DNA from 4 places in the Bradyrhizobium sp. AC87j1 genome. Region 1 is predicted to be linked to each of the others. Evidence: predicted binding sites of a transcription regulator. Region 1 holds the regulator's gene; each other region holds the start of a gene.
The links. The regulator LexA, encoded in region 1, represses DNA repair genes until DNA is damaged. The targets are predictions, from matches to a motif close to TGTTCNNNNTGTGTTCNG.

Region 1 (2,199 bases):
CGGCCAGATCGTCTATTCCAACGGCTACGCCCTGCACGCGCTCGCCCGCAGCGAGGGCGCCGAGACCATCGACCTCGGTGTCGCCGCCGATACGCTGGAGGCCACCACCGCCGGCATCCGCCGCGCGCGCGAAAGCGGCGCCGACGTCCTGGTCACGACCGGGGGCGCATCGGTCGGCGACCACGATCTGGTCCAGCAGGCGCTGAAGGACGAAGGCATCGCGATGGCGTTCTGGAAGATCGCGATGCGGCCCGGCAAGCCGATGATGCACGGACGCTTAGGGACGATGGGCGTCATCGGCCTGCCCGGCAATCCCGTGTCGTCCTATGTCTGCGCCTTCCTGTTCATGGTGCCGCTGATTCGCGCCCTGTCGGGCCGTTCGGTGATTCATCACCATCGCGAGCGCGTCGTGCTGGGCCGCGATCTCGGCGCCAACGACCAGCGCGAGGATTATCTGCGCGCGCGCCTGGAGCTGCGCGACGACGGCACGCTCGTCGCCCTTCCCGTCAGCCATCAGGACTCCTCTCTGCTTGCGAATCTTGCTGCAGCACAGGTACTTCTCGTGCGCGCACCGTTTGCGCCAAAGGCCGAGGCCGGCAGCCCTTGCGAGGTGCTGCGGCTCCCCGTCTGACCTGCGCGGCCACACGCATTCCGCGCGCTCCGTCTTGTTCACGCTAAATTAAGCAGTTGCGGAACATGTATCGAACATATAGTGTCCGTTCATGATTTGTTTCGAGGATGTAGCGGCTTATCGCTGAATTCATCGTCTCGGAATCGAACGACATCAACCGGGGGACTTTGGTCGAGATGTTAACGCGCAAACAATACGAGCTTCTGCGGTTCATCAGCGAACGCTTGAAGGAAAGCGGCGTGCCGCCGTCCTTCGACGAGATGAAGGATGCACTCGACCTGCGCTCGAAGTCAGGCATCCACCGCCTGATCACCGCGCTCGAAGAGCGCGGCTTCATCCGCCGCCTGCCCAACCGCGCCCGGGCCATCGAAGTGATCAAGCTGCCGGAGCTCCAGGCTGCCGCCGGCAACCGACGCGGCTTCACGCCAAGCGTCATCGAGGGCAATCTCGGCAAGGTGCGCGCGAGCTCCAGCCCGTCCGCAGACGAGGGCGAGCGACCCGTTGCGGTGCCGGTGATGGGCCGAATCGCGGCCGGCACCCCGATCGAGGCATTGCAGACCCGCAGCCACACCATCAGCGTGCCGCCCGACATGCTCGGCTCCGGCGAGCATTACGCGCTCGAAGTGCGCGGCGATTCCATGGTCGAGGCCGGCATCCTCGACGGCGACATGGCGTTGATCCAGCGCAACGAGAGCGCCGATACCGGCGATATCGTGGTGGCGCTGATCGACGACGAGGAAGCCACGCTCAAGCGCTTCCGCCGCCGCGGCGCCTCGATCGCACTGGAGCCCGCCAATGCCGCTTACGAGGTGCGCATCCTGCCGCCAAACCGCGTGAAGATTCAGGGCAAGCTGATCGGGCTTTACCGCAAGTACTGATACCGGAACTACTCATACCGGAAGTAGTCAGCGCCTCGCGCGCGCCTTCGATCGGCATCGCCGATCAGAGATCGGAGCGGATGATGGTCCGCTCCGGCGGGATAGCCCTTCTGGTACTGCACAGATTGTCCGGCCCCTCCTCCTTTCGCGACATCCTCGGTAGGCCGCGCGAAGCAACATCGCTTCGCGGCCTTTCGAGTTCGAGGGAGACAGCCCAAATGCGCCAGATCGTTTGAGCGCAGCCGCAGCGACGCTGGTTGCATCATCATGTCGGCAAGGACACGGCCGTGATCTAGAAAATCCGCAACGACCGCGTACACAGCCGAGCTGACGATACTCGGGCTGGCTGGTTTCGCCGGTCGTTGACGCGCGCCTGCCAAATGCACGGAAGCCGACTTTGTTCCTATCGAATTCGGAAAAGATGGAAAAGATAATGTGATCGGGGCTCGCGGATCCCAGCCGTAGATTTGCCTACAACCAAGCAGACCGTCACGTGCTTCCACTCTGGTAGGGGCCTGCGCCTCCGAAAGAGGTGCGGGTCGCTATCTCTGCATTGAGGAGCACCCGATGTGTGACTACAGCCTGCATGCCGTCGCGACGCGCCCCGCAGAAGTCGGCGAGACGATCGTCACGACAACATTCCGCGGCACCTCGACCCGCGGCTTCGCCTCCGAAGCCGATCTCTCCGTC
Region 2 (2,199 bases), on a different contig from region 1:
TTAACTCAGGGAGTTCCCCGCATGACAACGGCAAAGCTCGTTCTCACCGCAATGCTGGCCACCGGCCTCGCCGCCGCGCCGCTCGCCGCACAGGCCAAGTCGCAAAAGGCCAAACACGGATCATCGATGTCGTCCTCGCAGACCACGGGCGCCAACACCAAGGCCTCGAAGGGCGCGGATCCTTCCGGCCAGGGCGGCTCCGGTCCCGGCTCGGACCAGGGCGGCACCATGACAAACAAGAGCAGCAAGGGCATGAGCAATACCAAGTGAGCTCAGGCCGACATGACATCAAAAGCCCCGCGGCGACGCGGGGCTTTTTTCTTGTTTCTTGATGCGGGATCGGCAATCGAGCGCCACATCGTCGAGCGCCCGCGTCAGCTCGTTACGGGCGACGCGTTTCAGAGTTGAGCGCAGCATTCGTCTTCACGAGTTGCTCGAGCTGCGCCCGCTTGCGTCCGATCAGAAGTTGGGCCGCAGCATCGTCGAGCCCCGCACGCTGCAATTGCCGGATGGCAGAGCCCAATTCGAGAATCTCGGCGCGCAACCTCAAGATCCGGTAAGTGTCCGGGTCTTCCTCCACGGCGGCCCCCAAAAGGTTTCAGCGCCGCGTGCTCGCGCGCTCGGGATTGCCGGCTGTCTTCACGAGACGAAGGCGCACCCGGTCGCGAACGTCAGGCAGGACATCGCGGCCGCCGGCAGCCTTCCATTCGCCGATCAGCAAATTGACCTTCCGGCGCAAATCCATCTGCGCCAGGGCCTGCTGGACGCAATCGCGGTCGCCGTTGATGAGATCGCGCACGGAGGCCTCGACGCCGGCCATCTCAACCCTCAAGGCGCTGATTTTACGCCGAATTTCATTAATTCTGTTGTCCATGGCTTGTTAGAACAAAATAAGAACATATAGTCAAGTCACGATTTCAGGACGGAGAAGCGACATGCTGGTTCAAGGCAAATACGACGCCAGGGTTTTCCTCGCCGAGCAGATGACACGGACGCAGGGGCAGAGGTTGAAACGGCTGAGTGAAGAAGCGTATCAGCCCGCGCAATATGCGCGCGATCTGTCCTTCACCGAGGCCGCACGGCGCATTCAGGTGCTGGAAGCGGAGATCGAGCTGGCGAATTCCTTCTAGGCTGCGCCTGGTACGCTGTCCGCGTCCTTCGGAACCATGCCCGTGTCGAATGGTTCTCCCCGGCCAAGGGAGAACATGCATGGCACGCAAGGCAAAGAAGCGCCGCTACTCGCGCAGCTCCGGCAGCGATGTCGAAAGCGAGATGCGTCGCTACAAGAAGGGCACGGCAAAGAGCGGTCGTAAAGGCCGTGGCGGACGCGTGAAGAGTCGCAAGCAGGCGATCGCGATCGGACTGTCGAAGGCACGCAAGAAGGGCAAGAAAGTCCCGAAGAAGGCTGCCAAGAAGACCTCCAAGAAGACGTCCAAGACGACGTCCAAGAAGAGGACGACCAAGAAATCGTCGAAGCGCAAATCCAGCAAGCGCTGACGTTGGCCCGTGTCAGATCATGCTGCCCGGCATGAAACAGCGGATCGAAACGCCGAACGCGGTCTTCACCGGCCACACCATGGTGCGGCCGGCCCGGTTCGGCTCGGTGATGACGGCTTCGTCCGGCACCTCGATCCACTCGCCGTCGAGACGCACGCGATAATGCCCGTTATGCGACTCCCAGTCGGGATCGGCGACGGCAAAACCATCCGCATCCGAGCAGCACGGACCAAGGTGGCTGCGCAGGCTGTCGAACCATGGCTTCAGGGGTGAGTCCGCATAGCGGCCGTCGTCCCGCCCGAGAGCGTCTCCGCCCCAGAGCACGAATGGCGCCACGAGTAGCGCCCTCCTCAGCGAGAGCTTCAATCGATCCATGTCGGCACCGATCAAATGCGAACCAGCGGCCAGTTCCAGAAACCGGCGGCAAGTTCGAAGTTCCACGCTTGCAACTAGTCCCGGTGGCATCGTTGCCGCCGGCGACCTGCACGAGTCGGAACTTTGATGAGCGAACACGGCTTTTTCGGACGAACCGCGTCATCGTCGCTGCCGTTGACGAGAATGTTATCGATCGCCTCCCGGGAGTCCTGAAGCCGAACGAAAAAGGCGGCCTCGAGGGCCGCCTTCCTTGATCCATGCCGATCGACGTTCGCCTCAGGCGAGTGGTACCGCGACGAAGCGGGTCGCCTGTGCGCCTCTGACCTG
Region 3 (2,199 bases), on a different contig from region 1:
ACGTACTTCTTGTCGGGCGTGTGCCCCTGCTCGTTCATCGAGAACAGGATGCGGCGGTGCACCGGCTTCAGACCGTCGCGGGCATCAGGCAGCGCCCGCGCCACGATCACGCTCATGGCGTAGTCGAGATAGGACTTCTTCATCTCCTCGAAGATGGAGACGGGGCGAATATCCGAGGGTTGCCCCGGCTGGTCGCCGGGCTTGTCGTCGTCAGCCAAGGGGGAATCCGGTGAGGTTTTATCTGGGAATCATATAGCGCATCGAGCCCCTGATAACCACCCTTGCAGGCTTCAGGGAAGCGCTTTTTCCGCTTATTTTTCCAATAACTTACGGCTGTACGGAGGGCGCCTCGGAGGGGCCCGGAACAGGCCTTCCGAAATCACCTCCGCGACCTCGTCAATCGCGCGGCCGGCGTGCGCCGTCGACGCGATTGCGCCGGCGCGATCCGAGTTCAACCCAAACATGAAGCGGGCCCGGAAATCCCGAGCCCTTTCTGCGGATTAGTAAGGTTTGCTGACACGAAATGGGAAGGCGCCGCTCAGCCGGCCAGCGCCCCCTCATCGTCCGGTCCGTGCTCAGAACGGGATGTCGTCGTCCATGTCGCTGTTGCGGCCACCGCCGCCGGCGGCCACGGGACGGCGCGGTGCGCTGCTGACGGGTCCGGAGGAGCCGAAATCGCCGCCCGGCTCGTCGCCGAAGCTGCCGCCTCCTCCGCCGCCGCCGCGACCGTCGAGCATCGTGAGCGTTGAATTGAAGCCCTGGAGCACGACCTCGGTCGAGTACTTCTCGACGCCGCTCTGGTCGGTCCATTTGCGGGTCTGGAGCGCGCCCTCGATGTAAACCTTCGCGCCCTTCTTCAGGTACTGCTCGGCGACCTTGCAGAGCCCTTCATTGAAGATCACGACGCGGTGCCACTCGGTCTTTTCCTTGCGCTCACCGCTGTTCTTGTCGCGCCAGGTCTCGGAGGTGGCGATGCTCAGATTCGCGATCGGCCGCCCGTCCTGGGTGCGGCGGATTTCAGGATCCTTGCCGAGATTTCCAACCAGAATGACCTTGTTGACGCTTCCCGCCATCGCCGCTCTCCACTCCGAATGCCACTGAATTTCCTAAGGCCGAGCGCGCTGCCCGCGTTCCTCTGCGCCCTGTTAAGGCGACCCTATACGCTTGCAGGGGCTGCTCAGCCCGTCACCCCCAAGGTTATCCCCACATATAGCACCGACCGGCGGTCCGTTCCAGATTTGTTCCTGCAGAAATCGCTGCCAAATGTGGAGACGGGATGGCGCCTAAATGGCGCCATGATGGCAATTGGGATGGAACCAAATCGGGTTCCCGTGAATGACAAAAACCATTTAACATTCATTAAGTTAGAGGAAGGCCGATTACCACCAACTGTTGCGCTCCGGGCACGGACTCTGCCGCAGAATCGAGCTATCGTCGTGCCTGGAATTGATGCAATGGGCCTCGCGCCTGATAGTCCGCCTTGGGGAACTCAGAGAGGCGGACACGACTGGGGAGATTACAGTGAAGAAGATTCTGATTGGCTTCGCCGGCGCGGTTGCGCTGACCCTCTCGGCTCCGGCCGGTGCTGCCGACCTCGCAGCACGTCCCTATACAAAGGCGCCGGTCGCGCCGCCCGCTCCGATCTATACCTGGACCGGCTTCTACCTCGGTGTGCAGGGCGGCGGTGCCTGGGGCCGCAGCGACGAAACCTTCTTTGGCGGTCCGAATACGGCGCTGTTTGCTGGAAGTCAGAACTACGACACCACCGGCGGCTTTGTCGGTGGCGTGGTGGGCTACAACTGGCAGGCGGCCAACTGGGTGTTCGGCATCGAGGGCGACTATCATTGGGCTGACATCAACGGTCGTTCGGCCGAGATCAATGCCGGCCTCGGCGACACCTATTTCACGAGAATCCGCGGCTTCGGCGACATCAAGGGCCGTCTCGGCTACTCGACCGGCCCCGCTCTCTTCTTCGTCAGCGGCGGCGCTGCGGTCGGCGACATTCAGCATCGCTACGATGGCATCCCCGGAAACGTCTTCATCCAGAACAACACCCGCTGGGGTTGGACCGTCGGCGCCGGCGCGGAATACATGTTCGCTCCGAACTGGTCGGCCAAGGTCGAATACAACTATATCGATTTCGGCAAGAGCACCATTCAGTACAGCCCCGTCGTGACCAACCGGTCCGAGTGGACCGAT
Region 4 (2,199 bases), on a different contig from region 1:
CGCCCCTACACCAAGGCTCCGGTCGCGCCGATCGCGATGTACAATTGGAGCGGTTTCTACATCGGTATCAACGGCGGCGGCGCCTCGAGCCGCAACTGCTGGGACGTCAACAATATCTTCGGTGTTGCGGGTCCGGACACGGCTGAAGGCTGTCACAATGCGACCGGCGGCGTCGTCGGTGGCCAAGTCGGTTATCGCTGGCAGTCGGCCAACTGGGTGTTCGGCCTCGAAGCTCAGGGCGACTGGGCCAACCTGAAGGGCTCGAATACGAGCTTGGTGCTTGGACCGCTGGTCAACCAGTCCAAGATCGATGCGATTGGCCTGTTCACCGGCCAGGTCGGCTATGCCTGGAACAACGTGCTCTGGTACGTGAAGGGTGGCGCGGCTGTCACGCACGCCAAATATAATGGTCTGCTGGGCGGCGTCGTCCTCGATAGCGCGAGCGAGACCCGCTGGGGTGGCGCGGTCGGCACCGGCATCGAATTCGGCTTCGCACCGAACTGGTCCGTGGCGATCGAATACGACCATCTGTTCATGGGCAAGCGCAACAACTCGTTCACGACCCTCGGCGTCAACGACCGCATCGACCGGATCAAGCAGGACGTCGACATGGGCACCGTCCGCCTCAACTACACCTTCGGCGGCCCCGTGGTCGCCCGGTATTGATCTGAAGTCCTGATCGCTACGACGTCGCATCGTCACGAAAGGCCGGCTCGCGCCGGCCTTTTTGTTTTCGCGGCACCTTGCCGCGCAGTTCCGCAAAGCCCCTGCTGCCAGATGCCGCCAGCGCGCCAACATTCCGTTGACGATTCGCAAGTCCCACTGGAAATCCGTCTCCGTTCTTCCTACGTTCGCTGACAACCCCATCGGCGCCGATCCCGGTTCCGGGCGAGCGCGCCTTTTTTATTGGCGCGGTCGCGCACCCATGGGATTCCTTGAGGGCAACTCGGATGGATGAAGTGATCAAGGCGAAGCGCCAACAACAGAACGCGGGCTCCAGCCTGCGCGCAATTACGATCCGTGGCGCGCGCGAGCACAACCTCAAGAACATCGACGTCGAGATTCCCCGCGACAAGCTGGTGGTGTTCACCGGTCTCTCCGGCTCCGGCAAATCCTCACTCGCCTTCGACACGATCTACGCCGAGGGCCAGCGCCGCTACGTCGAATCGCTGTCGGCCTATGCGCGCCAGTTCCTCGAGATGATGCAGAAGCCTGACGTCGACCAGATCGACGGCCTGTCGCCGGCGATCTCGATCGAGCAGAAGACGACGTCGAAGAACCCGCGCTCCACCGTCGGCACCGTGACCGAGATCTACGACTACATGCGCCTGCTCTGGGCGCGCGTCGGCGTGCCCTATTCGCCGGCCACGGGCCTGCCGATCGAGAGCCAGACCGTCTCGCAGATGGTCGACCGCGTGCTGGCGCTGCCCGAGGGCACGCGCCTGTATCTGCTCGCGCCCGTCGTGCGCGGCCGCAAGGGCGAGTACCGCAAGGAGCTCGCCGAATGGCTCAAGAAGGGCTTTCAGCGCGTCAAGATCGACGGCACTTTCCATGAGCTCGCCGAAGCGCCGACGCTCGACAAGAAATTCCCGCATGACATCGACGTCGTGGTCGATCGTATCGTGGTGCGCGCCGACATCGGCCAGCGCCTCGCAGAGAGTTTTGAGACCGCGCTGAAGCTCGCCGAAGGCCTCGCCGTCGTCGAATTCGCCGACGCGCCGGCGGCGGCTCCCGCCGAAGAGAAGAAGAAGACCGCCAAGATCCACGACAAGAGCGGACCCGAGCGCATCCTGTTCTCGGAAAAGTTCGCCTGCCCGGTCTCCGGCTTCACCATTCCCGAGGTCGAGCCGCGCCTGTTCTCGTTCAACAACCCCTACGGCGCGTGTCCGGCCTGCGGCGGCCTCGGCGTCGAGCAGCATGTCGACGAAGACCTCGTCATTCCCGACAAGGAGCTCGCCATCGGCAAGGGCGCGATCGCGCCCTGGGCCAAGTCGTCGTCGCCCTATTACGTGCAGACGCTGACCGCGCTCGGCAAGCACTACAAGTTCACGCTGACCACCAAGTGGAAGGACCTGGCCAAGAAGACGCAGAACGCCATCCTCCACGGCTCCGGCGAGGACGAGATCAAGTTCTCCTACGAGGACGGGGTGCGCTCCTACGACACCAAGAAGCCGTTCGAAGGCGTCATCACCAACATCA

Region 2: the regulator LexA is predicted to act here: its motif matches at 882-899, upstream of CV770_RS15870 (DUF3072 domain-containing protein).
Region 3: the regulator LexA is predicted to act here: its motif matches at 1,229-1,246, upstream of CV770_RS28730 (single-stranded DNA-binding protein).
Region 4: the regulator LexA is predicted to act here: its motif matches at 838-855, upstream of uvrA (excinuclease ABC subunit UvrA).

Annotation. Positions count from the first base shown of each region.
Region 1 covers NZ_PTFE01000005.1:86,022-88,220, reverse strand. The annotation lists gene CV770_RS05170 (molybdopterin molybdotransferase MoeA) at 1-631, shown strand, start outside; gene lexA (transcriptional repressor LexA) at 808-1,509, shown strand; gene CV770_RS05160 (hypothetical protein) at 2,077-2,199, shown strand, end outside.
Region 2 covers NZ_PTFE01000026.1:21,581-23,779, reverse strand. The annotation lists gene CV770_RS15885 (hypothetical protein) at 22-270, shown strand; gene CV770_RS15880 (hypothetical protein) at 383-580, opposite strand; gene CV770_RS15875 (hypothetical protein) at 599-820, opposite strand; gene CV770_RS15870 (DUF3072 domain-containing protein) at 936-1,130, shown strand; gene CV770_RS15865 (DUF6496 domain-containing protein) at 1,210-1,497, shown strand; gene CV770_RS15860 (hypothetical protein) at 1,510-1,872, opposite strand; gene CV770_RS15855 (Do family serine endopeptidase) at 2,149-2,199, opposite strand, start outside.
Region 3 covers NZ_PTFE01000070.1:12,406-14,604, forward strand. The annotation lists gene gyrA (DNA gyrase subunit A) at 1-218, opposite strand, end outside; gene CV770_RS28730 (single-stranded DNA-binding protein) at 576-1,073, opposite strand; gene CV770_RS28735 (outer membrane protein) at 1,522-2,199, shown strand, end outside.
Region 4 covers NZ_PTFE01000070.1:15,890-18,088, forward strand. The annotation lists gene CV770_RS28745 (outer membrane protein) at 1-666, shown strand, start outside; gene uvrA (excinuclease ABC subunit UvrA) at 951-2,199, shown strand, end outside.